DNA from 3 places in the Streptomyces sp. NPDC041940 genome. Region 1 is predicted to be linked to each of the others. Evidence: riboswitches for the same ligand, from Rfam matches in the RefSeq annotation. Region 1 holds a riboswitch; each other region holds the start of a gene.
The links. Region 1 has a riboswitch for cyclic di-AMP ahead of ACZ6I3_RS23710 (C40 family peptidase). Riboswitches for the same ligand answer to the same signal wherever they lie in the genome.
Positions count from the first base shown of each region.

Region 2: linked by a shared signal. The riboswitch ahead of ACZ6I3_RS05925 (M23 family metallopeptidase) and the one ahead of ACZ6I3_RS23710 (C40 family peptidase) in region 1 are both predicted to bind cyclic di-AMP.
Region 3: linked by a shared signal. The riboswitch ahead of ACZ6I3_RS22930 (transglycosylase family protein) and the one ahead of ACZ6I3_RS23710 (C40 family peptidase) in region 1 are both predicted to bind cyclic di-AMP.

Region 1 covers NZ_JBVJBP010000014.1:89,416-99,319, forward strand. The annotation lists gene ACZ6I3_RS23695 (C40 family peptidase) at 1-598, opposite strand, end outside; gene ACZ6I3_RS23700 (hypothetical protein) at 1,023-1,376, shown strand; gene ACZ6I3_RS23705 (SLAC1 family transporter) at 1,354-2,382, opposite strand; gene ACZ6I3_RS23710 (C40 family peptidase) at 2,459-3,631, opposite strand; cyclic di-AMP (ydaO/yuaA leader) riboswitch at 3,640-3,798, opposite strand; gene pcrA (DNA helicase PcrA) at 4,103-6,604, shown strand; gene ACZ6I3_RS23720 (M23 family metallopeptidase) at 6,671-8,293, opposite strand; gene ACZ6I3_RS23725 (lipase family alpha/beta hydrolase) at 8,391-9,257, opposite strand; gene ACZ6I3_RS23730 (cobalamin B12-binding domain-containing protein) at 9,734-9,904, shown strand, end outside.
Region 2 covers NZ_JBVJBP010000002.1:276,883-286,786, forward strand. The annotation lists gene dxs (1-deoxy-D-xylulose-5-phosphate synthase) at 1-724, shown strand, start outside; gene ACZ6I3_RS05900 (aspartate aminotransferase family protein) at 721-2,136, shown strand; gene ACZ6I3_RS05905 (helix-turn-helix domain-containing protein) at 2,204-2,809, shown strand; gene ACZ6I3_RS05910 (DUF6126 family protein) at 2,806-2,925, shown strand; gene ACZ6I3_RS05915 (tyrosine-protein phosphatase) at 2,945-3,742, opposite strand; gene ACZ6I3_RS05920 (alpha-galactosidase) at 3,922-6,015, shown strand; cyclic di-AMP (ydaO/yuaA leader) riboswitch at 6,328-6,484, shown strand; gene ACZ6I3_RS05925 (M23 family metallopeptidase) at 6,489-7,412, shown strand; gene ACZ6I3_RS05930 (DUF6250 domain-containing protein) at 7,591-8,307, shown strand; gene ACZ6I3_RS05935 (SGNH/GDSL hydrolase family protein) at 8,453-9,238, shown strand; gene ACZ6I3_RS05940 (TetR/AcrR family transcriptional regulator) at 9,334-9,904, opposite strand, start outside.
Region 3 covers NZ_JBVJBP010000013.1:179,416-189,319, reverse strand. The annotation lists gene ACZ6I3_RS22960 (class I SAM-dependent methyltransferase) at 1-1,281, opposite strand, end outside; gene ACZ6I3_RS22955 (NAD(P)/FAD-dependent oxidoreductase) at 1,486-2,874, opposite strand; gene ACZ6I3_RS22950 (Ppx/GppA phosphatase family protein) at 3,296-4,237, opposite strand; gene ACZ6I3_RS22945 (DUF501 domain-containing protein) at 4,234-4,773, opposite strand; gene ACZ6I3_RS22940 (FtsB family cell division protein) at 4,839-5,315, opposite strand; gene eno (phosphopyruvate hydratase) at 5,436-6,716, opposite strand; gene ACZ6I3_RS22930 (transglycosylase family protein) at 7,000-7,701, opposite strand; cyclic di-AMP (ydaO/yuaA leader) riboswitch at 7,706-7,872, opposite strand; gene ACZ6I3_RS22925 (transglycosylase family protein) at 8,101-9,069, opposite strand; gene ACZ6I3_RS22920 (cytochrome P450 family protein) at 9,218-9,904, opposite strand, start outside.

The DNA.
Region 1 (9,904 bases):
GCCGGGACAGCAGCCGCCGTGCGGAGCCCAGCTTGCCGGTGATCGTCTTCTTGTGCCGCTTCAGCTCCGTCTGCCGCGACTTGAGGGACGTCAGCTCGATGTGGGCGGCCCCGCGCAGCTGCTCGATCTCCCGGAGCTGCTTGCGGACGCCCGCCACGGCGGACTTCTGCCGGTTCCCGGCCCGCTCCACGAACTCGGCGTTCTCGAGGTACCGGTCGGGGTCGTCGGACAGGGCGAGCCGGAGGGCGGGGTCGATGCCGCCGTCCCGGTACTGCGCGGCGGCGACCGAGCCCAGGGCGTCGCGGGCTGAGTTGAGCCGTTCCTCCTTGCGGGCGGCCTGGTCCTGGAGGTTCCTGAGCCGTTCTCCGGCGGCGTCGGCCTTCTCCTTCGCGCCGTTGTACCTCTCGGTGGCGACCTCCGCCTCCTGGTACAGCTTGTCCACCTCGGCCTTGACCTGGCCGGGGGTGAGCTGCGGTTCGGCGTGTCCGGTTCCGTCGAAGCCCGTCGCGGTCGCCGCGCCGGCGAGCGCGATCGTGGCGGCCGTCCGGGCCGTGTTGCCGCTCGCGGTGCGCTGTCGGGGCTTGCGGTGCGCTGCCACCTTGGGAGCCACGTCCTTTCCTGCGACCGCCCAGGTGCGTGCGACGGCCGCCGTGGGGAGCGGACGGGCGGCCTGCGCGTCCGGCGGCGGCCCGCACAGGGGAAGCGGGCCGCCGCCGGACCTTCTGGCGGTGGTGCCCGACTGCCGCCCCTGGCCCGGGCGGCGGTGGGGAGCCGGTCACCTGGAGCAGGACGCTAAACCTCGCCATGGCGGGCCCGCGGCCGGTGCGCGGAACTGTCCCGAGAGGACCGACGGTGACCGTATGCGACCGTGATCCCGCCGTGGCGCCGTCGTCTTAACTCAGCGTGATGACCGAAGCGTCGATTTCATGGGCGAGTGTCGGTGATCGGGTGCTATGGGGCGCATATATGCAGCGGTGGGCCGGTGTCGGGCGGATCGGACCCCCTGATTAGGCTCCGGCCTCATGGACGTTCTCATCCACCTCTTCGTCGGCCTCCACATCATCGGCATCGCCTCGCTCCTGGGCGGCTTTCTCACCCAGATGAAGGCGATGGGCGAGGGCACCGCCCGCTACACCCCGGCGATGCTGCACGGCGCGCTGACGATGCTGGTCACCGGTGTGATCCTGGTCGGTCTCAACCAGGCCGACGACCAGTCCGTGAACGACATCAAGATCGGCGTGAAGCTGGCCCTGCTGATCGTGATCCTCGGCCTGGTCTACGTGAAACGGGACGACGAGAAGGTGGACAAGGGCCTGTTCGGCCTGGTCGGGCTGCTGACCACGGCGAACGTCTTCATCGCCGTGCTCTGGACCTGACACGGCGGCCGCGCCGGGTACCGGACCCGCCACCGGACCGGGCCGAGGCGGCCGTCCAGAGGGCGGCCACGAGCCACGCGGCCACCGCGATCCACAACAGCGCCTCCCCGAAGCCGTCGAGCCAGGAGACGTCCAGGGCGACGGCGACGGCCAGTGCCGCCGTCGCCGTCTTGGCCCAGGTGAACACGGTCGCCCAGCGGCGGACGTCATGGCGGGGCCGGGGCCACAGGAACTCGGCGGCGAGCAGCACGGCGCAGCAGACCAGCGCGAGCACGAGCAGCGCGACGGTCACCGTGTGCAGGACGTCCCGGTCGTCTTCGTTCCACAGGTACAGACGCGCGCTGTCGGCGCTGAGCAACCGCGCCCCGGCGAGCGCCGAGAGAGCGAGCGCCCCGCCCGCGAGCCAGTGATCGCCGGCCCCCTCGGCCACCTGCCGCACATCGAAACGGACCAGGGCGAGGACGTACAGCACCAGACCCAGCCAGAACAGCACCAGAGCCGCGTGCGCGAGCCACGCCTCCGACTCCGCCGCGGCCAGCGTGGCGCCGAGCACGGCGAGCCCCTGGGTGGCCATGCAGCGCGCGAACACCGTCCCGGGTCCGCGCCGCTCCCCGCCCTGCGGGACGAGGACGAGCGGCACCGGCCAGAGCAGTACGGCGAGCACCAGCAGAGTCACGGCCGGCGCCTGCGAGCCGGCCGCCGAGAAGGCGGTGCCCAGGACGGCCGTCGCCGCCACGGTGGTGAGGGCAGTCGTCGTCACGCTCTCGAGAACGCCCGGCCTGCGCGTGTACGCCCGCCACCTGGTCCCGGCCCGCAGCAGCCGCCGGGTGAAGTCCGCGGCGAACAGCAGCCAGGCCGCGCAGGCCAGGCCGAGGGCGATGCGGGAGAGGACCTCGTGCCCCGCCAGATCCAGACCGACCGACAGGGTGCCGGTCGCCAGTACGGCGGCACTGGCCGCCGGAGCACGCTGCGCCCACCAGGCGACGGAGGGGGAGGGGCCGGGCATGGGGCCGATGCTAGGAGGCCCCGCGCGCGTTACGGGCAGGGCACGCGCGCGGGGTCCCAAAAACCTGCGAGACCCGTCAGGCCGGCCGCACCACGCTGTGGATCGACGACTCGCCGTCGTAGTAGATCGACTCCTCGCGCACGTACGTGCCGGGCTTCGGAGCGTGGATCATCATGCCGTTGCCGATGTAGATACCGACGTGGGTGACATCGTCGTAGAAGAAGACCAGGTCACCGGGCCGGGCGTCGGCCAGGGGGACCGTGGTGCCGGCGTTGACCTGGTCGTACGTCGTGCGCGGCAGGGTCACCCCGGCGGCCTTCCAGGCGGCCTGGGTGATGCCGGAGCAGTCGTAGGAGCCGGGGCCCGTGGCGCCCCAGACGTACGGCTTGCCGATCTGGGCGCGGGCGAAGGCGAGCGCCTTGTCGGCCTTGGTGGCGTACGAGGAGTCGGGCGCGGTGGACGACGAGGACGAACCGGCCGAGGACGAGCCGCTGCCCTGCTGCTGGGCGGCTTCCCGCTCCTGTTCCCGCTCCTTCTGCTGCTCGGCCTGCTGCCGGGCCAGCTCGGCGGCCTTGCGGGCGGCCTCCTGCTGCTTCTCCTTCTCGATCGCCGCGAGCCGCGCCTTCTCCTCGGCGGTCAGCTTCGACAGCAGCTCGCGCGCGTCGGCTAGCTTCCTCTGTACGGTCGCCTTGGCCGTCTTCAGGTCGCCCTGTGACTCGGTGAGCGTCTCGAGGCTCTCGGTGGCCTCCTGACGCTTCTCCATCGTCTCTGACTGCTGGGTGACGTAGTCGTCGACCGCCACCTTCTGACGGCCGGTCATCCGGTCCATCAGCTGGGTCTGGTCGAAGTAGTCCTGCGGGGTGTCCGCGAGCAGGAACGTGGCGGTGTCCGGGGCGGAGGCGCCGGTGCGGTACTGGGCGGCGGCGAAGGTGCCCAGCTCCTCCCGTGCCTCGTTGAGCTTCTCGGTGCGCTGGGCGACGTCGTCGAGGAGGGTGTCTACGCGCTTGCGCTGCTTGGCGGTCTTCTCCTTGGCCCCGTTGTACTTCTCGGTCGCGGACCCCGCCTGGCGGTAGAGGTCGTCTACCTTCTTCTCGACTTCCTCCAGGCTGGGCTTGTCGTCGGCCTCGGGGGCGGCGTTGGCCGACTGGGACAGCAGGGCCACGGAGGTGAGGGCCGCCGTTGCGAGGGCGGGGGTCCGTATTCCTGCCACGCGCGAACCCGTAGGACGCGACTTGCGGTGCGACGCCAAGGGAGGCGACTCCTTCCATGCTCCGCCTACCGGGTTAGCTGTCGGGTTCGGGCGGGTGCTTCGGAAGGGTTGCCCTACGGCCTGCTCCGGAAAGGGAGTCGGGCCGATTCACCCCGGGGGTCTCGGTGGGTCCCCGGCTCTGGCTGCCGCTGCGGCACGCCGGACTCGGCGGAGGCCACGCGGCCCGGCGACGTTCGCCGGTGGGGGTCGTGTGACCTCCTCGCACGGTAGCCAACTCGTGTGGCCCTTGTGAAGGTTGATGGGTGATATGCCCGATACATTTCCGTGACCTTGCTCATGAACATCGCCGAGAGTGATCAATCGAGGGGGATTGGTCACCGTTCGGGAGTAATTGTGAAGGCTGTAGCGGCCTGTGTTCGAGCGCTCCTGGAGGGTGACAGGGGGGTCGTTTCGGCGATGTTCTCAGGGCGGCGGCGGGCTGTCAGTGCGGCGCCCTAGACTCGGAGAGCGATGAGCAGCCTCTTTGACGACAGCTTCCTGGCGGACCTCCAGGCCCAGCGGGGCCCCGCGGACGAGCCCCCGCCGCCGCCCGAGGACGATCACGGACCGGAGCACGTTCCGGACGATCTGTTCGGCGGGAAGTTCGACGTGCCGCCGGACCGCGACGCCTACTACCGGGACGGCGCCGCCCGCCCGCCGGTGGACGCCGCCGCGCTCCTGGAGGGGCTGAACGACAACCAGCGCGCCGCCGTGACGCACTCCGGCTCCCCGCTGCTCATCGTGGCCGGCGCCGGCTCCGGCAAGACCCGCGTGCTCACGCACCGCATCGCCCACCTGCTCGCCGAGCGGCACGTCCACCCGGGCCAGATCCTCGCCATCACCTTCACCAACAAGGCCGCAGGCGAGATGAAGGAGCGCGTGGAGCAGCTCGTCGGCCCGCGCGCGAACGCCATGTGGGTGATGACGTTCCACAGCGCCTGCGTGCGCATCCTGCGCCGGGAGAGCAAGCGGCTCGGCTTCACGTCGAGCTTCTCGATCTACGACGCCGCCGACTCCAAGCGCTTGATGGCCCTGGTCTGCCGCGACCTGGACCTCGACCCCAAGCGCTTCCCGCCGAAGTCCTTCAGCGCCAAGATCAGCAACCTGAAGAACGAGCTGATCGACGAGGAGGACTTCGCCGCCCAGGCCGCCGACGGCTTCGAGAAGACCCTCGCCCAGGCCTACGCGATGTACCAGTCGCGGCTGCGCGAGGCGAACGCCCTCGACTTCGACGACCTGATCATGACGACGGTCAATCTGCTGCGCGCCTTCCCGGACGTCGCCGAGCACTACCACCGCCGCTTCCGCCACGTCCTCGTGGACGAGTACCAGGACACCAACCACGCCCAGTACGCCCTCGTCCGGGAGCTCGTGGGCACCTCCGAGCACCCCGTCGACGTACCGCCCAGCGCGGACGACCTGCCGCCCGCCGAGCTGTGCGTGGTGGGTGACGCCGACCAGTCGATCTACGCCTTCCGCGGCGCGACGATCCGCAACATCCTCCAGTTCGAGGAGGACTACCCGGACGCGACGACGATCCTGCTGGAGCAGAACTACCGCTCCACGCAGACGATCCTGAGCGCGGCCAACGCGGTCATCGAGCGCAACGAGTCCCGCCGCCCCAAGAACCTGTGGACCAACGCGGGCACGGGCGCGCAGATCACCGGCTACGTCGCCGACACCGAGCACGACGAGGCGCAGTTCGTCGCCGACGAGATAGACCGTCTCACCGACGCGGGCGAGGCGAAGGCGGGCGACGTCGCCGTCTTCTACCGCACCAACGCCCAGTCCCGTGTCTTCGAAGAGATCTTCATCCGCGTCGGCCTGCCCTACAAGGTCGTCGGCGGCGTCCGCTTCTACGAGCGCAAGGAGGTCCGGGACGTCCTGGCCTACCTGCGCGTGCTGGCCAACCCGGAGGACTCGGTGCCGCTGCGCCGGATCCTCAACGTGCCCAAGCGGGGCATCGGCGACCGCGCCGAGGCGATGATCGACGCCCTCTCCCAGCGGGAGAAGATCAGCTTCCCGCAGGCACTGAAGCGCGTCGACGAGGCGTACGGCATGGCCGCGCGCTCCACCAACGCCGTCAAGCGGTTCAACACGCTGATGGAGGACCTCCGTACGGTCGTCGAGTCCGGCGCCGGCCCCGCCACCGTGCTGGAGGCGATCCTGGAGCGCACCGGGTACCTCGCCGAGCTGCAGGCCTCCACCGACCCGCAGGACGAGACCCGGATCGAGAACCTCCAGGAACTCGCCGCCGTCGCCATGGAGTTCGAGCAGGAGCGCGGCGAGGACGCGGCGACACCAGGGGCTGCCGCCCCGGGGGGCACCCTGGCCGACTTCCTCGAGCGGGTCGCGCTGGTCGCCGACTCCGACCAGATCCCCGACGAGGAGGACGGCGACGGCGTCATCACGCTGATGACCCTGCACACCGCCAAGGGCCTGGAGTTCCCGGTCGTCTTCCTGACCGGCATGGAGGACGGCGTCTTCCCGCACATGCGCGCCCTCGGCCAGACCAAGGAGCTGGAGGAGGAGCGGCGCCTGGCGTACGTGGGCATCACGCGCGCGCGGGAACGGCTGTATCTGACGCGCTCCACCCTGCGCAGCGCCTGGGGGCAGCCGTCGTACAACCCGCCCTCCCGGTTCCTGGAGGAGATCCCGCCGACCCACCTGGAGTGGAAGCGGACCGGTGCGACCGCGCCCGCGTCCTCCGAGCCGGTCTCCGCCGTGGCGGCCTCGCTGTCGTCGTCCCGTTCGCGTTCGTCGGTGTCGGGCGCCTCCGGTTTCGCCACACGCCGCTCCGCCGAGAAGCCGGTCGTGTCACTGGCGGTCGGGGACCGGGTCACGCACGACCAGTTCGGGCTCGGGACCGTCGTGGCGGTCAAGGGCACGGGCGGGAACGCCGAGGCGACGATCGACTTCGGGGACAAGCCGAAGCGGCTGCTGCTGCGGTACGCGCCGGTGGAGAAGCTGTAGCCCGGTGAGGCGGTAGTCCTGTGAGGTGAGCCTCCGCCGGCCGGACCGGCGGGGGCTGCCGGGACGTTACGTCGGGTCGACGCCGTGGCTGCGCAGCCACGGGAGCGGGTCGATCGGCGAGCCGCCGGCCGGACGCACCTCGAAGTGCAGATGAGGGCCGGTCGAGTTGCCGGAGTTGCCCGAACGCGCGATTGCGTCGCCGGCCTTCACGGACGTACCGGAGGGGACCGTGTAGGTGGAGAGGTGGCAGTACCACGTCTCCGTGCCGTCCTTCGCGGTCAGGATCAGCATGTTGCCGTACGCGCTGTTCCACTGCGTGCGGACGGTGCCGTCGGTCGCGGCCATCACGGTCGTGCCGTACGAGACGGGGAAGTCGATGCCGGTGTGCAGGGACATCCAGTTGATGCCGGACGAGCCGTACTGGGCGCTGAGTCCGTGGCGGGCGACCGGCATGGCGAACTTCGGACGCAGCCGCTCCTTGCGGGCCGCCTCCTCCGCCGCCCGCTTCTTCTCGGCCACCTGCTGAGCCTTGAGGTCGATACGTTCCTGCGTACGACTGGCCCGGTCGGCGAAGTCGTCCGCGCCGGCGGAGAGACTCTGCAGCTGTGTGTCCAGCTTGTTGTTGGCGGCGGCCGGCTTCACCGGCTGCGCGTCCGCCGCGGTGGTCTGCGCCTCCGCGGCACTGTCCTCGGTGAGGCTGCCGACGGACGCGGCGGCGATCCCCGCGACGCCCATCACACACGCCGAGGGCACCGCGATGGTCATCAGCGCCGAGCGCTTGGGGGGTGTACGGCGGCGGGACCGGGACCCGGCGCGCGAGGCCGCCCGTGCGGCGGTGCGCGGGCCGACCTCTTCCTGGCCGTCCAGGAGCGGGGCGACGGTGGGCAGTTCGCCGGTGGCGGCCGGCTCACCGCCGTCCGCGGCGGGGTCGTCGTAGGAGGCCCCGGTGGCCTCGTCGTAGCCGAGCTGCTCGAACGTCGCCGTCTCTTGCTGGTGGAAGGCGTCCGCGTGCTGCTCGTACCCGTCGGGGGGCGGCGCGGCGGAGCCGTCGGAGTTCCACTGCGTGGCGTCGTAGGTGCCGGTGTCGAAGGCCTGCGTGCCCCATTCCCACTGCTGGGTCTGGTCGGCGGGATTGCCGGACTGGTCGGGCTGGAGCCAGGCGCCGGTGTCCCACTGGCCGCTGGCGTCCGGGGACGCGGCCTGCGGCGGGATGACCGACAGCGGCTGCTGCTGGGCCGGCCAGGAGGTCGTGTCGTAGACGCCGGTGTCGTAGGCGGCGTGGTGCTGGGCCGCGTACGCGTCGTAGTGCGGGTTCTCGTGCGTGCCCGTGGGCCAGTGACCGGTGTCGTACGTGCCCGTGTCGGGGCCGCTGCCCGGGAGGTTGCCGAAGAGGGGGTCGCTGGCGAAGCTCGCGGTGGTGTGCCCGGTGGCGTCGAATCCGGTGGCGGCGTAGTCGCCGTACGTGGTGAAGTCGCCGTACGGGGCTTCCTGGGTGCCGTACGACGCGTAGTGCGCCGAGGCGGCCTCGGAAGCCGGAGCCGGGGGCATGGTCCCCGACGGGTGACGGTCGTTCACCAACTTCTCTTTCGCCTCGACAACAGGGGCTGCCAGAGCAGTGCGGCGACTGTACCCGGCGGTACGCGGGCACGACAATCTTCGGCAGGTTTCGCGCGCGCATGAAACGGGCATTCGGCCGTGTTTTGGCGGACGGCGGGCGCGGGTTTGGCTTTGTGTTCGAAGTTTGTTCGACATTTCGATGCGAGGCGCGCATCGGTCGGGTCCGGTTTCAGGCCACCGTGAGGCCGCCGGTGTGATCGACGGACGGTTCACCCGGGTGGGCCGTGTCGAGGACCTGCCGTATTCCGTTGGCGACTGCGGGGTGCACGGGCAGCGCGAGATGGCCGATACCGGTCACCCGCACGTTCTGCACCGTCAGATCGGGATGGTCGATACAGGCCGTCTCCAGCGGGTCCATCACGGTGTCCAGGTCGCTCCAGTAGCTGACGAAGTGCGTACGGCAGTCAGGGGCGGGCCGAGTGAGCTCCTCGAGCACCGGTGAGCCGGGGCGCATCTGGCGCACGATGGGGTGCGCGTCCGCCAAGGGCGCGACCCGGGTGCCGGAGTGCGGCGTGCCGAGGGTGACGAGGGTCCGGACGCGGGCGTCACCGCCGAGCCGCTGCACGTAGTAACGCGCTATCAGGCCGCCGAGGCTGTGCCCGACGACATCGACCTGCCGGGCCCCGGTGCGCTCGCAGATCTCCTCGATGCGCTCGCCCAGCAGCTCGGCCGCGGCGCGTATGTCGCAGGTCAGCGGCGAGTAGTTGAGGGATTCGATCTGCTGCCTGCCGTGCTGGGCGAGGCTGCGGCGCAGCAGGACGAAGACCGAGCGGTTGTCGATGAAGCCGTGCAGCAGGACGACCGGGGGCTTGGCCTCCGTGGGCAGTTGGGCGGCACCGTCCGCCGGGGGCAGTGCCGGGGCGGGGGCCCGTCGCTCCTGGGTGATGCCGGAGGGGTAGAGGAGGAGGTGCCCGGCCAGGATCGCGATCTCGAGGGCGGTGGCCTTCAGAAGTGCCACGGAGAGTCCCGTCAGCCGGCTCGGCAGCAGGCGCTGGCAGAACGGAAGAAAGGGCAGAGCAGCCCTGGTGACCTTCATGGCCGACCTCCTGTCGGCACGCGGAAGGACGGCTCCGCCCCCCGTGTGCCCTCATGGAAAGCTGCTGCGAAGACGGCCGGCGATGACCATGTGAGCGGCCTGAGCCGCGTGTGCCGTGGGGCCTGAGTGAGGCGTGTGGCGTGTGTGGCGCCAGTGGTCCCCTGGGTGCGGTACGTGCCGTCCGTGCGGTTCTTGCCCTGCGTGTCTTCGCCGAAGTGCCGTACCGCCGCTGTGCGTGGTGGGTGGGGCGGCGGTACGGCGACTTCGTCGCGGCTCCCCTTGCGCTTGTCCCACCGTGTGATTTCCCCCTCGGTCCGCAGCGCGAAACTGCCGGTTGCGGGATCCTGGAGATAACGTTCGTTCACTTGCCCGGACGATGCGGGGCGGGGTGTCCGTGCGGTGCGGCGTGTACGGCGTGCCCGATGTGTGCGGTACTTGTCGGTACGGATGGATGTATTCGCTTCATGGAGGCAGTGATGGGTGTGGCAGCCGGTCCGATCCGCGTAGTGGTGGCCAAGCCGGGGCTCGACGGCCACGATCGCGGGGCCAAGGTGATCGCGCGGGCCCTGCGTGACGCCGGTATGGAGGTCATCTACACGGGGCTCCACCAGACTCCCGAGCAGATCGTCGACACGGCGATCCAGGAG
Region 2 (9,904 bases), on a different contig from region 1:
CTTCCTCAACCGCGCCTTCGACCAGCTCCTGATGGACGTGGCCCTGCACCGCTGCGGGGTGACCTTCGTCCTGGACCGGGCCGGGGTCACCGGCGTCGACGGGGCCTCCCACAACGGCATGTGGGACATGTCCGTCCTCCAGGTCGTCCCCGGTCTGAGGATCGCGGCACCACGTGACGCCGACCAGCTACGGCTCCAGTTGCGCGAGGCGGTGGCCGTCGACGACGCCCCGACCCTGCTGCGCTTCCCGAAGGAGTCCGTCGGCCCGTCGGTCCCGGCTCTCGACCGGGTGGGCGGACTGGACGTGCTGCACCGTGCTCCGGAGCCTCAGGTGCTCCTGGTGGCCGTGGGCGTGATGGCGCCCGTCTGCCTCCAGGCCGCCGAGCTGCTCGAAGCCCGTGGCATCGACTGCACCGTCGTCGACCCCCGCTGGGTCAAGCCCGTCGACCCGGCGCTCCCGGGCCTCGCCGCCGAGCACCGACTGGTCGCCGTCGTCGAGGACAACAGCCGCGCGGCCGGGGTCGGCTCGGCCGTGGCGCTGGCCCTCGGCGACGCCGACGTCGACGTACCGGTACGGCGCTTCGGCATCCCGGAGCAGTTCCTCGCGCACGCCAAGCGCGGCGAGGTGCTCGCCGACATCGGCCTGACACCCGTCGAGATCGCCGGACGGATCAGCGCGAGCCTGGCCGTCAAGCAAGAGCTGTCCAAGGAGCCACTGGAATGACAACCGCCGAGTCCGCGTCGGAGTCGTCGCAGGCCGGGGAGTTCGACCTCGGCAAGCTGCTGGCCGAGCGCGCGGCCGAGCGCTACGAACTGCACACCAGGTACCTCAACCACCAGCTCCCGCGCATGCTGCGCACCATCGGCTTCGACAAGGTCTACGAGCGCGCCGAGGGCGCCTACTTCTACGACGCGGACGGCAACGACTACCTCGACATGCTCGCCGGGTTCGGGGTGATGGGCGTCGGCCGCCACCACCCCGTCGTCCGCAAGGCCCTGCACGACGTCCTGGACGCCGGGCTCGCCGACCTCACCCGGTTCGACTGCCAGCCGCTGCCCGGCCTGCTGGCCGAGAAGCTGCTCGCACACAGCCCGCACCTGGACCGGGTGTTCTTCGGCAACAGCGGCACCGAGGCCGTCGAGGGAGCGCTGAAGTTCGCCCGGTTCGTCACCGGCAGACCCAGGATCCTGTACTGCGCGCACGCCTTCCACGGCCTGACCACCGGCTCCCTCTCCGTGAACGGCGAGTCCGGCTTCCGCGACGGCTTCGCCCCGCTGCTGCCCGACACGGCCGTACCGCTCGGCGACCTCGACGCGCTGGAGAAGGAGCTGAAGAAGGGCGACGTCGCCGCCCTGATCGTCGAACCGATCCAGGGCAAGGGCGTGCTGGCCGCCCCGCCCGGCTACCTGCTCGCCGCGCAGGAACTGCTGCACCGGCACAAGGCGCTGCTCATCGCCGACGAGGTGCAGACCGGCCTCGGCCGGACCGGCGACTTCTACGGCTACCAGCACGAGGACGGAGTGGAACCCGACCTCGTGTGCGTGGCCAAGGCGCTCTCCGGCGGCTATGTGCCGGTCGGCGCCACGCTCGGCAAGGACTGGATCTTCAAGAAGGTCTACTCGTCCATGGACCGGGTCCTGGTCCACTCGGCGAGCTTCGGCTCCAACGCGCAGGCCATGGCGGCGGGCCTGGCGGTGCTGTCGGTGATGGAGAACGAGCAGGTGGTGGCCAACGTCCGCGCCACCGGGGAACAGCTCAGATCCCGGCTGGCGGCGCTGACGGACCGGTACGAGATGCTCGCCGACGTCCGCGGCCGGGGGCTGATGACCGGCATCGAGTTCGGCCGGCCGAAGTCGCTGAAGCTGCGCAGCCGCTGGGCCATGCTCCAGGCCGCGCGCAAGGGGCTGTTCGCGCAGATGGTCGTCGTGCCGCTGCTCCAGCGGCACCGGATCCTCACCCAGGTCTCCGGCGACCACATGGAGGTGATCAAGCTGATCCCGCCGCTGATCATCGGCGAGCGGGAGGTGGACCGGTTCGTCGACGCCTTCACCGCCGTGATGGACGACGCGCACAACGGCGGTCTGGTGTGGGACTTCGGGAAGACCCTGGTCAAGCAGGCGGTGGCCAACCGGTAGGCGCTGGCGGTTTTGCCTCTGAGGCAAGAAAGTTGCCGCTGGGGCAAGCCTCCGGCTGAATGGAGGCATGAGCTCCTCCGAACAGCCTGGTGAGCTGCCCGCCGTAGCCCCACAGCTGCGCGCGCTGCGCCGCCAGGCCTCCCTGACGCTGGAGGCCGCGGCCCGTGCCGCCGGGCTGTCGCCCGCCCACCTCTCCCGTCTGGAGACCGGACAGCGCCAGCCCTCGCTGCCGATGCTGCTCGCGCTGGCCCGCGTCTACGGTACGACCGTCTCCGAACTGCTCGGTGAGACGGTCGCCGACCGGGACGCCGTGGTCCGCGCGGCCGACATGGAACCGACCACGGCGGGCGGCTGGACGTACTGGCAGGCCGGCGCCTCCGGGCGCGGGATGCAGGCCCTGCGCGTCCATGTGCCGTACGGCTCCCAGGGCGACATCGTGCGCGTCCACCCGGGCGAGGAGTGGCTCCATGTGCTGCGAGGCCGGCTGCGGCTGCGCCTCGGTGACGCCACCCACCGGCTGGCGCCCGGCGACAGCGCCCACTTCGACTCGCTCACCCCGCACCGGATCGCCGCCGAGGACCAGGACGGCGTCGAGCTGCTGTTCGTCCACACCCTGATGCAGAGCCCGACGGCCACCCTGTGCCTGGGCCCCACCCCTGGAGAGACGCCATGAGCGACATCGAGGACAAGTTCCCGCGCGCCCTGTGGGTGCGGCTGTTCGTCTACCTCGTGTTGGGGCATGTCTTCGCCGCGTTCGTCTACTTCCTCTTCGAGGCGGGGGCCCGCTAGCCCCGTTCGGCCCCGTTCCTCAGTCGAGGAGCCGGTCGCGCAGGCGCTCGCGGGTCTCCGGAGTGAGGTCGAGCCCCTTCTCCAGGTAGGTGTCGACGTCGCCCCAGGTCTCCTCGAGAGTGTCGAAGGCGGCCGTCAGATACTCGGCGCGCGCGTCGAAGAGAGGGCTGAGCAGCTCCATGACCTCGGGGGAGTAGGCCGAGTCGGCGGAGCCGCTGCGCCGCACCTTGTAGCGGCGGTGCTTGGCGTTCGACTTCAGGTAGTCCTCGACGATCGCCTCACGCTCGACGCCCACCGCGAGCAGCGTCACCGCGACCGACAGGCCCGCGCGGTCCTTGCCCGCCGCGCAGTGCATCAGCGCGGGGACGCTGTCCTCGGCGAGCGCGTGCAGCACCTTCGAGTGCTCGGCGGTGCGGTGCTTGATGATCGTGCGGTAGGAGGCGATCATCCGGCCCGCTCCCTTGCCGTCCGAGAGGATGGCCCGCAGCTGCTCCAGGTCGCCGTCGCGGACCAGCTTCCAGAACTCGGCGCCGTCGGCGGGGTCGCTCAGCGGCAGGTTCACATTGCGCACGCCCGGCAGCTCGACGTCCGGCCCTTCGAGCTTCTGGTCGGCCTCGTTGCGGAAGTCGAAGATCGTGTGCAGGCCCAGGCCGGTCAGGAAGGCGGCGTCCTCACCCGTCGCGTGCGCGAGGTGGCCGCTGCGGAACAGCACTCCCTGCCGCACCCGCCGTCCGTCCACGGTCGGCAGTCCGCCCACATCACGGAAATTGCGCACTGCGGCGAGCTCGGGTTCGGTCGAGGGGACCTGCTGCGTCACGGGGGCTCCTCCCACACGGCGCCGTCGGCGCGGCTCGTCGACGGGCACCACTCGACGATACGACATGCCTGCCAGGGGCAATGAGTTGTCCACAGGCGTTGCCGGAAGCCCCCGAAGCCCTTGATGATGTTCGTGCCTGGTCGCACCTGGTCGGGCTTGTTCGAATCTGTGAGGGCCTGATGCTGGAGATCTCCGAAGACGGTCGTACGTGGGTGCTCTCGGGGCCGGCCAGCAGTTACGCCGTCCATGTCACCGACCGGGACGAACTGCTGCACCTGCACTGGGGCGCCCGGATCGGCCTCGCCGACGCCGAGGCCCTGGCCGTCCGGCCGTTGCCGGACTACTGGGCCTTCGAGTCCCCGCTCGACGGACGCGAGGAGTACCCGGTCGAGGGCGGCCCCCGCTTCGCCCGGCCCGCCCTGTCCGTGCGCACCGCCGAGCGGCGCGGCACCGAGTGGAGCTACGAGGGCCATGACGCGGGGGACGCCGAGCGCGGCGAGGGCGGTGAGCTGCGGCTCCGCTTCCGCGACGGCGACCTGGCCGTCACGCTGCACTACCGGATGCGCTCCGCGGCCGATGTCGTCGAGCGCTGGGTGACCCTGGAGAACCACGGACCGTCCGTCGAGGTGCTGCGCGCCGACTCCGCCACCTGGACCCTGCCCGACCGCGACACCTGGCGGCTGTCCCAGCTGCACGGCCGCTGGGGCGCCGAGTCCCGGCTGACGCGCTCGGCCCTCACCTACGGCGAGAAGATCATCGGCAGCCGCCGCGGCCACACCTCCCACCAGCATCTGCCCTGGGTCGCCCTCGACACCGACGCGACCGAGGAGCGCGGGGAGGTCTACGGCTGCGCCCTGGGCTGGTCCGGGTCCTGGCGGATGTCGGTGGCCCAACTCCCGGACGCGCGCGTGCAGATCACCGGCGGGGCCGGGTACGACGACTCGGGCCTGCTGACGCTGGACACGGGCGAGTCGTACACGACCCCCGTCTTCGCCGGGCTCTGGAGCGACGGCGGCTTCGGCGGGGCGAGCCGCGCCTGGCACGCCTACCAGCGGACCCACGTCGTCCCGGACGCGGACCGGGACCGCCCGGTGCTGTTCAACTCCTGGGAGGCCACCGAGTTCGACATCTCCGAGGAGCAGCAGCGGGCGCTCGCCGAGCGGGCCGCCGGCATGGGCGTGGAGCTGTTCGTGGTCGACGACGGCTGGTTCGGGGCCCGGACCAGCGACCGCGCCGGACTCGGTGACTGGACGCCCAACCCCGACCGCTTCCCCGGCGGCCTGAAGCCGCTCGCCGACCATGTGCACGGCCTCGGCATGCGGTTCGGGATCTGGGTCGAGCCGGAGATGGTCAACGCGGACAGCGACCTGTACCGCGCACACCCCGACTGGGTGCAGTACCAACCCGGACGAAAGCGGACGGAATTCCGCAATCAGCTCGTGCTGAACCTCGCCCGCGAGGACGTCCAGGAGTATCTGTGGGAGCAGCTCGACGGGCTGCTCTCCAGCGCGCCGATCGACTACGTCAAGTGGGACTTCAACCGCTGCTTCAGTGACGCCGGCTGGCCGGACGACCCCTACCCGCAGCGGCTCTGGGTCGACCACGTGCGCGCCCTGTACGCCCTGCTGGACCGGCTGCGGGCGGCCCACCCCGGGGTGGCCTTCGAGTCCTGCTCGGGCGGCGGCGGCCGGATCGACCTCGGGGTGCTGGGCCGCACGGACCAGGTGTGGACCTCCGACAACACCGACCCGCTCGACCGGCTCGCCATCCAGCACGGCTTCAGTCAGATCCATCCGGCCCGGGTCATGGCCGCGTGGGTCACCGACAGCCCGAACGCCATGCTCAACCAGCGGGCCAGCTCCCTGCGGTTCCGGTTCGTCAGCGCCATGGCCGGGGTGCTCGGGGTGGGCGGCGACCTCACGCGGTGGACGGCGGAGGAGCTCGCCGAGGCGCGCGAGTGGGTGGGGCTCTACAAGGAGATCCGGCCCGTGGTGCAGCGCGGCGACCTGTACCGGCTGCGGCCCCCGGAGGGCGGCCTGAGCGCGGTGCAGTACGTCCTCGGCGACGAGGCCGTCGTCCTGGCCTGGCTCCAGGCGCAGCGCTACGGCGAGCCCGTTCCGGCGCTCCGGCTGCGGGGCCTCGACCCGGCAGCGACGTACGAATGCCTCGAAACGGGCGAAGTTCACCGAGGGGCCGTACTGGCGCATCACGGGCTGCGGGTCGGCCTGCGCGGGGACCTGGATGCCGCGGTCGTCCGCCTTAAGCGCAAGTAGCCCTTCTGTCCGAATAAGGAACTTAAGGTGTTTCGGCATAACGTGCCCCGATCGTAAAGGAGATGAGGTCGGGGTGCGTGACCATCGTCATATTCGTGACGATGCGTTGTCGTCATGTTCACGTAATTCTTGCGCTATTCAGGGGCATTGCGGAAAAACAGAGATCGGAAATCCACGCTCGGTGACGGGAAATGTGCCGACGCGTCAAGAGAACCGCCCTCACAGGGAACCGCAAGCTTGTCCCATTGCGTCTCGGTCGCTTACGTTCCACACCAATCCGGACGGACGCCTAATCCTGCCGCCGCCCGGAGCCCCACACACTCACCCGTGTATGGCAGGAGCGGGGGACCCACAGGTACGACGCCTGTTCCGGTTCCCGGAACGGCTTGGGGTTCAGCCGCACTTCGGCGCGGCCGGGCATCTCCAGCCCGCACCCGACAGCTCACCTCGCAGGCGCCGGAGAGGAATTCGCCATGCCCGCGAAGGGTAAGCACCGCCGCCCGAAGTCCCAGCGTTTCACCCGCTCCATCGCCGTCGCCGGAACCGGCGGGGCCGCCCTCGCCCTTCCGCTCATGGGTGCCGCCGGCGCCCACGCCGCCACCCCGCAGTCGGCTCCGGAAAAGGCCGTGCAGTCCGCTCCGGCACCCGAGAAGAAGGCAGCCGAAAAGGCCACGGGCGCCCACACGTACACAGTGAAGGCCGGCGACTATCTCGCGAAGATCGCCGACGACCAGCACGTCAGCGGCGGCTGGAAGAAGCTCTACAGCGACAACCGTGACGCCGTCGGCTCCGACCCGTCGATGATCCACCCGGGTCTGAAGCTCTCGGTCGGCGAGAAGGCGGCGAGCGCGCCCAAGACGCAGTCGTCCGCGCCCAAGGCGGCCGAGAAGCCGAAGGCGTCGGCTGAGAAGTCGGCCGCCACCGAGTCGTCCGCGAAGGCCGACACCGCCGCGAAGCCCGCCGCCGCCAAGCCGGCCGCCGAGGCCACCGGCTTCAGCCTCCCGGTGGACGGAGCCGGCGTCGGCACCCCGTACCACATGTCCGGCAGTATGTGGTCCAGCGGCTACCACACCGGTGTCGACTTCGTCGTCCCGACCGGCACCTCCCTCAAGGCCGTCGGCGCGGGCACGGTCGTCTCCGCCGGCTGGGGCGGCGCGTACGGCAACCAGGTCGTCATCCAGCTCGAGGACGGCAAGTACGCGCAGTACGCCCACCTGTCCCAGCTCTCCGTCTCGGCCGGCCAGACCGTGACGGCCGGGCAGCAGGTCGGCCTGTCCGGTGCGACCGGCAACGTGACCGGACCGCACCTGCACTTCGAGATCCGCACCACGCCGGACTACGGCTCGGACGTGGACCCGGTCGCCTACCTGCGCTCGCACGGCGTCTCCGTGGGCTGACCGATCGCACGACCACCTGCCTGACACGCGGCCGAAGGCCGGACCCCGATCCCCGGGTCCGGCCTTCGGTGTGTGCGGGCGTCGAACGCCCTTCGCCTCAAGGGATCGACAGGATGCGGCAGTTGGGACACAGTGATCCCGTCGTTAGCGCAAGCGCTTTCCGAAGGAGCTGTGTCCCGTGCCGACCACCCGGAGAACGTTCGGAGCCCTGGCCGCCGGAGCCGCCCTGGCCGCCCTCGCCCCGACGGCGACCGCGAACGCCGCACCCCGCCACCGTCGCCTCATCGCCCACGACGACTTCTGCCACGGCCTCGCCCAGTGGGCGACCGAGCTCCAGAACGGCGGCACCGTCACGGCCTCACGCGGCGTCCTGGACATCGACGTGCCGAGCGGAGCGACCGTCTGGTTCCGGCGGCGCCTCGAAGGACCGTACGTCCTCGAGTACACCGCCACGCCCGTCTCCGAGGGCGGGGCCAACGACCGGGTCTCGGACCTCAACAACTTCTGGAACGCCACCGACGTCCGCTCCCCGGACGACCTCTTCGCGACACCGCGTGGCGGGGCGCTGGAGGAGTACGACCACCTGACGACGTACTACGCCGGGTACGGCGCCAACTACAACACCACGACCCGGCTGCGGCGTTACGTCGGCCAGGCCGGTGTGCGTCCCCTGATCCACGACTACACCCGGCCGCTGCTGGTCCCGGGCGAACCGAACCGGGTCCGGATCGTCTCCGACGGGTCGACGGTGCGCTGGTGGAACAACGGGCGGCTCGTCTTCGACCACACCGACCCACAGCCGTACACGAGCGGGCACTTCGCCTTCCGAACCGTGTGGAGTCACTTCCGGATCGCGGGCTTCCGGGTCTGGCGACTGACCCCGCAACATTCCTGACGGACGGCCTATTCCGGAGTTGGCGAACCCTTTAGGAGTGGCTTATCTCACCGCCCGTCAACCCTTTCCTACGGTCGCGTAGGTCACATTCGAGGGTGAAGTATGAGCTGCTGTGGCAGACGATTCGAAGAGTTACAGCAGAGCAGTGATCGGGTCGTACGTGGCGGTGGGGGACAGCTTCACCGAGGGCGTCGGCGATCCCGGCCCCGAAGGGGCGTTCGTCGGCTGGGCCGACCGGTTCGCCGTGCTGCTCGCCGACCGCAGGCCCGAAGGCGACTTCCGGTACACCAACCTCGCCGTACGCGGAAAACTCCTCGACCAGATCGTGGCGAACCAGCTTCCGAGGGCCGTCGACATGGCCCCGGACCTCGTCTCCTTCTGCGCCGGGGGCAACGACATCATCCGGCCCGGCACCGACCCGGACGAGGTGGCCGAGCGGTTCGAGCGGGCCATCGCCCAGCTGGCCGCGGTGGCCGGCACGGTGATGGTGACGACCGGGTTCGACACCCGTGGCGTGCCCGTGCTCAAACATCTGCGCGGCAAGATCGCCACGTACAACGGGCATGTCAGGGCCATCGCCGACCGGTACGGCTGCCCGGTGCTCGACCTGTGGTCCCTGCGCAGTGTCCAGGACCGCCGGGCCTGGGACGCCGACCGGCTGCACCTGTCGCCCGACGGGCACACCCGCGTGGCGCTCCGCGCGGGGCAGGTGCTCGGCCTGGAGGTGCCGGCCGACCCCGAGCAGGAGTGGCCCCCGCTGCCGCCCCGCGGCACCCTCGACGTCCGGCGGGACGATGTCCACTGGGCGCGGGAGTTCCTGGTGCCGTGGATCGGGCGCCGGTTGCGCGGGGAGTCGTCGGGGGACCATGTGACGGCCAAGGGGGCGCTGTCGCCGGAGGACATCAGGATGCGGATCGGGGCGGTGGCGTAGCGCCTGCGGTCTCGTCGTGGGTCGGGGCCGTGCCGGGGGGTGCGGGTTCGCGCAGCCGCGCAACGCCCCGGGCCCCGGCACCAACGCCGCATACCCTACGGCGAGGTCGACGTGGCCGACCGTAGGCCCAGTTCGCGGGACAGCGCGTCCTCCACCCACTCCTGCGCCCGCGCCCGCGGCACCGCGCCCTCGTAGGACGTCAGCTGGACGGCGAGCCCGTCGAGCAGGGCGGTGAGGCGCAGGGCCGTGCCGTGCGGGTCGGGACAGTGGAACTCGCCGGCCGCCACGCCCTCCGCGATGACCTCGGCGATGGCCGCCTTCCACTGCCGGTCGAGATCCTGGGCGACCTCCCGCAGCGCGGGCTCGCGCAGTGCCGCCGCCCAGCCCTCGATCCACAGCCGCCAGCCCTTGGCCTGGCCCGTCGGGGCGTACCACCGTACGGCCGACCGCAGCCGGCGCAGCGCCGACGTACGACGGCCCAGCAGCTTGCTCAGATGCGCGAGGTCGCCCTCCGCCGCGTGCCGGAACGCGGCGGCCACCAGCTGTTCCTTCGTCGAGAAGTGATAGAGGACCAGCGCGTTGCTCACACCGAGCACCGAGGCGATGTCGGCGATCCTGACCGCCGTCACGCCTCGCGCCTCGATCTGCTCGACGGCGGCCCGCAGC
Region 3 (9,904 bases), on a different contig from region 1:
ACGGGTGCGCAGGGGCATGCCCGACTCCCCTGATTCGGGGGCCCGCACGGCCAGGACCTGGTTGACGCCGATGCGGTTGCGCTCGAAGGCGACGACGCAGGCGGCCATGTACAGGCGCCAGACGCGGGCGCGGCCGGGGCCGGTGAGCTGGACGGCACGCTCCCAGTCGGCCTCCAGGCGGGTGACCCACCGGCGCAGCGTGAGGGCGTAGTGCTCGCGGATCGACTCGACGTCGCGCACCTCGAACCCGGCGCGCTCCAGCTGGGTGACGGTGACGCCGATGGGCTGGAGTTCGCCGCCGGGGAAGACGTAGGAGTCGATGAACGCGTCGACCTCGTACGTCGTCTCGTCGCGCTGCGGGCGGCGGGCGATCTGGTGGTTCAGGAGCCGTCCGCCGGGCTTGAGCAGGTCGTACAGACCGTCGGCGTACTCCAGGTACCGCTCGGCGCCGACGTGTTCGGCCATGCCGATGGAGGAGATCGCGTCGTAGGGGCCGTCGCGGACGTCTCGGTAGTCCTGTACGCGGATCTCGATCCGGTCGGTGAGGCCCTCCTCGGCGACGCGCTTGCGGGCGTAGGCGGCCTGCTCCTGCGAGAGGGTGACGCCGACGACGCTCACGCCGTGCTCGCGGGCGGCGTGGATGGCCAGGGAGCCCCAGCCGCAGCCGACGTCCAGCAGCCGCTGACCGGGGCTCAGGCCGAGCTTGCGGCAGACGAGTTCGAGCTTGTCGCGCTGGGCCTGTTCGAGAGTGGCGTCGGGGCCGGGCCAGTAGGCGCAGGAGTACACCATGGACGGGCCGAGGACGATCTCGTAGAAGTCGTTGCCGACGTCGTAGTGGTGGCTGATGGCGCGTCTGTCGCTGCGCTTGGTGTGCAGGTGGCGGCGGGGGCCGCGGGCCTCCTCGGGGGGCGGGGCGGGCGGCAGCGGGGTCCCGGCGAGCTTGATGAACCCGCGTACGGCGGAGCGGACCTCTCGGTCGCGCAGGGCCTGGGTGAGGGTGCGGGCGTCCTCGCCGCGCTCCCAGATGTCTCCGGCGAGCAGGTCGAGGGTGGTGTAGAGGTCGCCCTCGATGTCCAGGTCGCCCGCCACCCAGGCGCGGGCCAGACCCAGTTCGCCCGGCTTCCACAGCAGGCGGCGCAGGGCGCGGCGGTTGTGCACGACCAGGGCGGGCGCGCCCGGCGGGCCCGCCTGCGAACCGTCCCAGGCGCGGATGCGCACCGGGGGCGGTGCTCCCAGCAACTGTGCGAAGAGGCCCTGCAGCCGCTGCGCGGCGTCTGCCATGGTGTACACCTCCGTGACGGGGAATCCCGGAATGTCCGACACCACGTAAACACCTGCGGGGCCCCACCGCAGTCCCCGGCACGCGTCATCTCTGAGCAAAGCCGCCACTTCGCCCACCCGGCGGCGGGTTCCGTACAACGCCGAAGGACCTCCCGCACCACGGATGGCGGGAGGTCCTTCGTCAGACGGGTGACCGGGGGAGGGTCAGGAGGCCTTGGCCTTCTCCTCGGTCTTCTCCTTCGGCGCGGCGGCGACCGGGGCCGGCTTGGCGGCCTCGTAGAACTCCTCGCGCGGCGTCTCCATCGCGCCGAGGGAGACGACCTCGCGCTTGAGGAACATCGCCAGGGTCCAGTCGGCGAAGACGCGGATCTTGCGGTTCCAGGTCGGCATCGCCAGACCGTGGTAGCCACGGTGCATGTACCAGGCGAGACGGCCCTTGAGCTTGATCTTCATCTTGCCCATGACGATCATCGCGACGCCCTTGTGGAGGCCGAGACCGGCCACCGCGCCCTTGTTGGCGTGGGCGTAGTCCTTCTGCGGGAAGCCCCGCATGCCGGAGACCACGTTGTCGCCGAGGACCCGGGCCTGGCGCAGCGCGTGCTGGGCGTTCGGCGGGCACCAGGCGTTCTCGTTGCCGGCCTTGCGGCCGACGAGGTCCGGGACCTGGGCGTTGTCGCCGGCGGCCCAGATGTAGTCGGTGCCCTTGACCTGGAGCGTCGGCTCGCAGTCGACGTGGCCGCGGGGGCCGAGGGGCAGGCCGTAGCGGGACAGGGCCGGGTTGGGCTTGACGCCGGCGGTCCAGACGATGGTGCTGGAGTCGACCTCGAGGCCGTTCTTCAGCACGACGTGGCCGTCGACGCAGGAGTCCATGGAGGTGGACAGGTAGACCTCGACGCCGCGGCCCTCGAGGTGCTCCTTGCCGTACTTGCCGAGCTTGGGACCGACCTCGGGGAGGATCTTGTCGGCGGCGTCGACCAGGATGAAGCGCATGTCCTCACGGGACACGTTCTTGTAGTACTTCGCCGCGTCGCGGGCCATGTCCTCGACCTCGCCGATGGTCTCCGCACCGGCGAATCCGCCGCCCACGAAGACGAAGGTGAGCGCCTTGCGGCGGATCTCCTCGTCGGTGGTGGAGTCGGCCTTGTCGAGCTGCTCCAGCACGTGGTTGCGCAGGCCGATGGCCTCCTCGACGCCCTTCATGCCGATGCCCTGCTCGGCGAGGCCGGGGATCGGGAAGGTGCGGGAGACCGCGCCGAGCGCGATCACCAGGTAGTCGAAGGGCAGCTCGTAGGCCTCGCCGACCAGCGGGGAGACCGTGGCGACCTTGCGGTCCTGGTCGATGGTGGTGACCCGGCCGGTGAGAACCTCCGCCTTGGGCAGCACGCGTCGCAGCGGGACGACGACGTGGCGCGGGGAGATGTTGCCGGCGGCGGCTTCGGGGAGGAAGGGCTGGTAGGTCATGTACGACCGGGGGTCGACGACCGTGACGGTCGCCTCTCCGTAGCGCATCTTCTTCTGGATGCGCCGAGCTGCGTACAGGCCTACGTACCCACCGCCTACTACGAGGATCCTGGGACGCTCCGTGGTGCTCATGCCATCGAGTATCCACCCGCCTCAGGGGGGTGGCTCGTGCGCCCCTTCACAAGCTCGGGCAGGGTGTGTGTTATCCTCCGCGGCTCGCGTGATCCATGTCATGGTGACAACCGGGATCCTTTGTGCACCCCGGACCGTTGTCAATGCCGCGTGAGCTGCCTCTCTGAGCGGAAAGGGCCTCCGTGAGGCCACCCCGGAGTCCCGCTCCGGGCTCCTTCCCCGGCACCTCCATACCATGCTTCTGAACATGTTCAAAGGCACCTTGGGGCCCCGGATGGGTCAACCGGACCCCTCTTGTCGCTCTCGCGGGCCGAATTCCTTGTGAAGAACTTCACGAACTTTTCCGACGAGCTGTCGCCGGGGGGTCCGTACGAGCCCCCCGGACGCGCTCAAACGTGATCCATGCCTGCTCAGAAGCGGGCTACGCGACCGACCACGCGATGCCGTCGAGGATGTCGTGCTCGCTCACCACGACCTCCTCGGCGCCGATCCGCTCCATGATCGACAGCAGTACGAGAGCCCCCGCGCCGATCACGTCGACCCGGCCCGGGTGCATGGAGGGCACGGCCGCGCGCTCGGCGTGGGTGGAGCGCAGCAACCACTCGGTGATCTCGCGGACCCGGGCGTGGGAGACGCGGGAGTGGTGGATGGCCTCCGAGTCGTACTCGGGCAGCTCCTGGGCGATCGCCGACACGGTCGTCACCGAACCGGCCAGGCCCACCAGTGTGCGGGCCTCGCGCAGCGGGACCGTCTCCTCGGCGAGGTCGAGGGCGGCCTCGATGTCCGCCCGCATCGCCGCGATCTGCTCCTTCGACGGCGGGTCGCTCACCACGCCGTCCCGGACCAGGTGGCGCTCGGTCATCCGGACGCAGCCGATGTCCACCGAGCGGGCCGCGCGCACCTGGTCGTCGCCGACCACGAACTCGGTCGAGCCGCCGCCGATGTCCACGACGAGGTAGGGCTCGGGGAGGTGGTCTCCCCCGGCGAGTTCCTTGGTGGCGCCGGTGAAGGAGAACTCGGCCTCCTGGTCCCCGGAGATCACCTCGGGCTCGACGCCCAGGATGTCCAGCACGCCGCGCACGAACTCGTCGCGGTTCTCGGCGTCCCGGGACGCCGAGGTCGCCACGAACCGCAGCCGCTCCGCCCCGTGCTCCTTGATGATCCCGGCGTACTCGCGGCACGCCGCGAAGGTCCGCCGCAGCGCCTCGGGGGCGAGCCGGCCGGTGCGGTCGACGCCCTGCCCGAGCCGCACGATCGTCATACGGCGGTCCAGGTCGACCAGCTCGCCGGTGGCCGGGTCGCAATCGGCGACCAGGAGCCGGATGGAGTTCGTACCGCAGTCCACGGCGGCGACACGGGTCACCGGTCGTCCTCCTCGGCGGTCGTCGCGCCCGTCACGCACGGGCCCTTGCGCCACCACTCCGGCAGCATCTCGATCGCCTCGTCGCCGAGCGGGTTCACCCCGGGTCCCGCGGCCAGCGAGTGGCCCACGAGCACGTGCAGGCACTTCACCCGGTCCGGCATGCCGCCCGCGCTCGGGAAGTTCTTCAGCTCCTCGATCTCGTCGCGGCGCCGGATGTAGTCCTCGTGCGCCGCCCGGTACGCCGCCGCCAGCTCCGGGTCCGAGGCCAGCCGCTCGGTCATCTCCTTCATCACGCCGTTCGCCTCCAGCGTGCCGATGGCCGAGGCGGCGCGCGGGCACGTCAGGTAGTACAGCGTCGGGAACGGCGTTCCGTCCGGCAGCCGGGGTGCCGTCTCGACGACGTCGGGCTGCCCGCACGGGCACCGGTGCGCGATCGCGCGCAGACCGCGCGGGGGCCGACCGAGCTGCTGCTTGAAGGCCTCGACGTCCGCGTCGGTGGGCTCGGTGCGCGGGGTGGTCGGCGGGGGCGTTTCCATGACTGTCTTCAGGCTGTCTTTCTTTGAGTCAGATATGAGTCGGACGACCGGCTGGGTCTCCGGAATCATCGGTCGGAGGCGTCGGACTTGTCGACGCCGTCCCACACGTTGGCGTACCAGGGGCGGTCGGCCGTCCCGAGCACGGCGTGCGACTGCCGCGCCGCGTGCGGGTCGACGACGATGAATCCCGTCTCCCCCGGCATGACGTAGTGCAACCGCTGCCGGATCTGCTGTTCCGCGTACGCGTCGTCCTGCCAGCGCGCCTTCTGGTCGCGCAGCCGTTCGACACGCTGCCGGGCCTGCTGCTGTTCGCGCTGGAGGTCGTCGATCTCGGCGCGCTGGGAGACGTACTCCCGCATCGGGTAGGCCAGCGCCACGATCAGCGTGCACATCACCAGGGCGAGCAGCGCGGCCCGGCCGGTCAGCCGGGAGCGGCGGGCCTGGCGCCGGGTCTGGGAGCGGTAGACCCGGGCCGCGGTCTGCTCGCCGAGCAGCCGGATCCTGGTCGCGGTGGAGAAACGGTCCCGGTCCTTCACGGCCATGGTCTCCCCGCTCTCCCGCTCCACCGTCCGACGCGCGTACGTCCCCGGACACGGTACGGGACCGAGTACGGGGACGTACGTACGACTGGCTCAGGCTTGACCCTTAACGGGTCACCCGGGTCAGCCCTTGAAGCGCGGGAAGGCGCTGCGGCCGGCGTAGACCGCCGCGTCGTCGAGGATCTCCTCGATGCGCAGCAGCTGGTTGTACTTGGCGACGCGCTCGGAGCGGGCCGGGGCGCCGGTCTTGATCTGGCCGCAGTTGGTGGCGACGGCCAGGTCGGCGATGGTGACGTCCTCGGTCTCGCCGGAGCGGTGGGACATCATGCACTTGAAGCCGTTGCGCTGGGCCAGCTCGACGGCGTCCAGGGTCTCGGTCAGCGAGCCGATCTGGTTGACCTTGACCAGCAGGGCGTTGGCGGCGTTCTCGTCGATGCCGCGGGCGAGGCGCTCGGGGTTGGTGACGAACAGGTCGTCGCCGACGATCTGGACCTTGTCGCCGAGCTTCTCGGTGAGGACCTTCCAGCCGTCCCAGTCATCCTCGAACAGCGGGTCCTCGATGGAGACGAGCGGGTACGCGTCGACGAGCTCGGCGTAGTACTCGGTCATCTCGGCGGCGGAGCGGGTCTTGCCCTCGAAGGTGTAGGCGCCGTCCTTGTAGAACTCGGACGCGGCCACGTCGAGGGCGAGGGCGATCTGCTCGCCGGGGGTGTAGCCGGCCTCCTTGATCGCCTCGAGGATGAGGTCGAGGGCCTCGCGGTTGGAGCCGAGGTTCGGGGCGAAGCCGCCCTCGTCGCCGAGGCCGGTGGCCAGGCCCTTGCTCTTCAGGACCTTCTTCAGCGTGTGGTAGACCTCGGCGCCCCAGCGCAGGGCCTCGGAGAAGGACTCCGCGCCGATCGGGGCGATCATGAACTCCTGGATGTCCACGTTGGAGTCGGCGTGCGAGCCGCCGTTCAGGATGTTCATCATCGGCACCGGGAGCAGGTGCGCGTTCGGGCCGCCCAGGTAGCGGAACAGCGGCAGGTCGCTGGCCTCGGAGGCGGCGTGGGCGACGGCGAGGGAGACGCCGAGGATGGCGTTGGCGCCGAGGGAGCCCTTGTTGTCGGTGGCGTCCAGGTCGAACATCGCCTGGTCGATCAGGCGCTGCTCGGTGGCGTCGTAGCCGACGAGCTCCGGGCCGATCTGCTCGATGACCGCGAGGACGGCCTTCTCCACACCCTTGCCGAGGTAGCGGTTCGAGTCGCCGTCACGCAGCTCGATGGCCTCGAAGGCGCCCGTGGAGGCGCCGGACGGGACGGCGGCACGACCGGTGCTGCCGTCGTCGAGGCCGACCTCGACCTCGACCGTGGGGTTGCCTCGGGAGTCCAGGATTTCCCGGGCTACGACGACGTCGATGGACGGCACGAGCATCTCCTTCTTATGTGACGCGGGTACGCGGGCCGCGGGGACCCGGCGAGGTGCGGGCCGTGGTGGCTCGCGACATGAGCCTAACCGGCTCGGGCCGATCGGCCACCGGGTCGCCCACCCCATGGACAGAACCGAGAGTAAATTGTTTCCGAACGGAACAAAGCCGGAACGCAAAGACCGGCAGAAAAAACCCCGCCCCGGTGCGTACGGGGGGAAGACGCACCGGAGCGGGGAGCCCGTGGGGACGGGGGCCGCCCCCTGAGGGGCGGAGGGCCGCTGCTTACTTCAGGTGCAGCTGCTGGCCCGGGTAGATGAGGTTGGCGTCCTCGACGATGTCCTTGTTCAGCTGGAACAGCTTCTCCCAGCCGCCCTCGACCTTCTTGTCCGCCGCGATCGAGCTCAGGGTGTCGCCCTTGGCCACCTTGTACTCGCCGTCGCCCTTCTTGACCTTCTTGCCGGTCGGGGTGGTGACGGTCTTCTTGGCGGCCGGACGCTCGTCGGAGCGGGAGGCCGGCTGCTGCTGGGTCTCGCGGGACTCGGTGCTCTGCTCGCTCTGCTGCGAGGAGCTGCCGGAGTCGCCGGAGTCGTTCGAGGAGGAGCCGCCGCCGCTGGCGTTCGACAGGCCCTTGCCGCAGACCGGCCAGGCACCCTTGCCCTGACCCGCGAGGACCTTCTCGCCGATCTCGATCTGCTGCGCCTTGGTGGCCTGGTCGGCGGTGGCGGCGTACTTGGTGCCGCCGTAGCCGGACCAGGTGGAGGCGGAGAACTGCAGACCGCCGTAGTAGCCGTTGCCGGTGTTGATGGACCAGTTGCCGCCGGCCTCGCACTGGGCGACGGCGTCCCACTCGGAGGCGGTGGCGGCGGAGGCGCCGCCGGCCGCCATCAGCGGGGCGGCGACAGCGGCACCGGTGACACCGGCGACGGCGATGGCACGGCTGGCCTTGGACGGACGACGGTGCTTGCCCTTGCTGGAAAACAGCATGGAAGGATCCCCTCACCGACGCCTGCGAGGTGAGCTGTCGGGTTCGGGCCGGTTGAGTTGCCCGGCCGCGTCCCTCCCGGGACACGGCTTCACCCCAAGCCCTTCCGGCGCAACTGGCCGGTCGGGCACCTACCTTGGGTCCCCCGCTCCTGCCTACGGCGCTTGACGCGACGACTGTTCCCGTACGGCCGCTGGCAGGATTCGGCGTTGCGGCAGCCGGGGCTCGTGGTGACGAGCGGTCCCGACCGTAGCCACGCGATCCGCCGAATTTCAAAGACGATCAGGGCTTCTGAGATCTATCTCTCACGGGCACCAAACGGGACATTCGCCGCGAAACATGACGCGAACTCGCGCGGTTTCGGGGCGACTTCCACCCCCGTTTCCGCACTGCCCGAACCGCTACTTCCCGTCCGCTTCGCCCTCTACCGTGAGCTTCTCACCGGGGCGGATGAGGTCCGGGTCGGCACCGACGGCCTTCTTGTTGCCGTCGTAGAGCTCGTGCCATCCGCCGGTGATGTCAAGGGAGTCGGCGATGGACCAGAGGCTGTCACCGATCCCCACGATGTAGGCGCCCTCCGACGAGTCACCGGAGCCCTCGTCGCCGCGGTCGTCGCGCGAGGCGTGACGACCGGTGGACTCGCCCGCGCGGCCGCTCTCGGACGCGGGGGTCTCGTCGGCGCTGGGGCCGCGATGGCGGCCGGAGCCGGTGTCGGTCTCGGCGGACGCCGAAGAGTCGTCGTCCTGCCGCGAGTTGTCGGACTTGCCAGGCTCGGGCGTCGCCGAGGGGGAGCTGTCGGGCTCCTGGTCCCCCGAGGCGGAATCCTCGGAGTCGGGCGACTTGTCGGACTTGGTGGATTCGTCCTTCGAGGTCGACGACTCGCCGGAAGACGACGAGCCGGACGACGAGGGGGACGACCCGAGCGAGTCGAGCAATCCGGATGAATCCGACGAATCAGATGAGTCGGACGAGCCGTCCGAGCCGGACGAGTTCTTGTCCTGCTCGAGGCCGGAGAGCAGCCCGCAGGTGCGCCAGGCGCCGGCTCCCTGGTCGGCGAGGATTCTCTCGGCCACGGCTATCTGCTGGGAACGGCTGGCCAGGTCGGCGCTCGGGGCGTAGTCGAGCCCGCCGTTGTTCTCCCAGTCCTCCTGCGACAACTGCAGGCCGCCGAAGTAGCCGTTGCCGCTGTTCTGGCTCCAGGCGCCGCCGGTCTCGCAGTCCGCGATCCGGTCCCAGGTCGTGCCGTCGGCCGCGCTGGCGCCGGTGGCTCCGAGGAGCGGGATCGCGATGGCGGAGCCGGTCACTCCGGCCGCGACGAGGAGAGCCGGAGCCTGGCGGGGGCGACGGTGCCGACCGTTCCCGGAGAGCATACGGAGACCTTTCGCGAAGACAGCAGTGACCAGCGCTCCGCAGGTTTTCCCGGGCCGCACTGATGATGGGTGAACGTATAGGCAGACGATCACTTGTCACAAGTTAATGCCGCGTAGATCACGTGAAGATCACAAGCCTGACGGTGTGTCACCTCTGTGCGGGTGTGAACTCCACCGGCAGCGTGCGCAGCCCGCGCATGATCAGGCCGCCGCGCCACCTCAGCTCGGCCGGGTCGGCCGCGAGCCTCAGGTCCGGGAGGCGTGTGAGGAGCGTGGCGAGGGCGGTCTGGCCCTCCAGGCGGGCCAGCGGGGCGCCGAGGCAGTAGTGGACGCCGTGGCCGTATCCGAGGTGCTGGTTGTCGCGGCGGGCGAGGTCGAGCACGTCCGGATCGGCGAACCGCTCCGGGTCCCGGTCCGCGGCGGCCAGCACGACGAGGACCGGGTCGCCGGCCTCGATGCGCTGCCCGCCGATGGTGAGCGGCTGCGTGGCGAAACGCCAGGTGGCGAGCTCGACGGGGCCGTCGAAGCGCAGGAGTTCCTCGACGCCGGTCTCCAGGAGGCCTCTCTCTCCGGCGGCGATGGACGCCTGGAGCCGGGTGCGCTGCTCGGGGTGGGTGAGCAGGGCGTAGGTGCCGTTGCCGATCAGGTTCACGGTTGTCTCGAAACCGGCGAACAGCAGGATGAAGGCCATGGCGGCGGCCTCGTTCTCGGTGAGGTGCTCGCCGTGGTCGGAGGCGCGGATGAGACCGGAGATGAGGTCCTCGCCGGGGGTGGGTTCGGCGGGGAGCGCCTCCCGCTTGCGGTGGATGAGGTCGGCGAGGTAGCCGCGCATCTT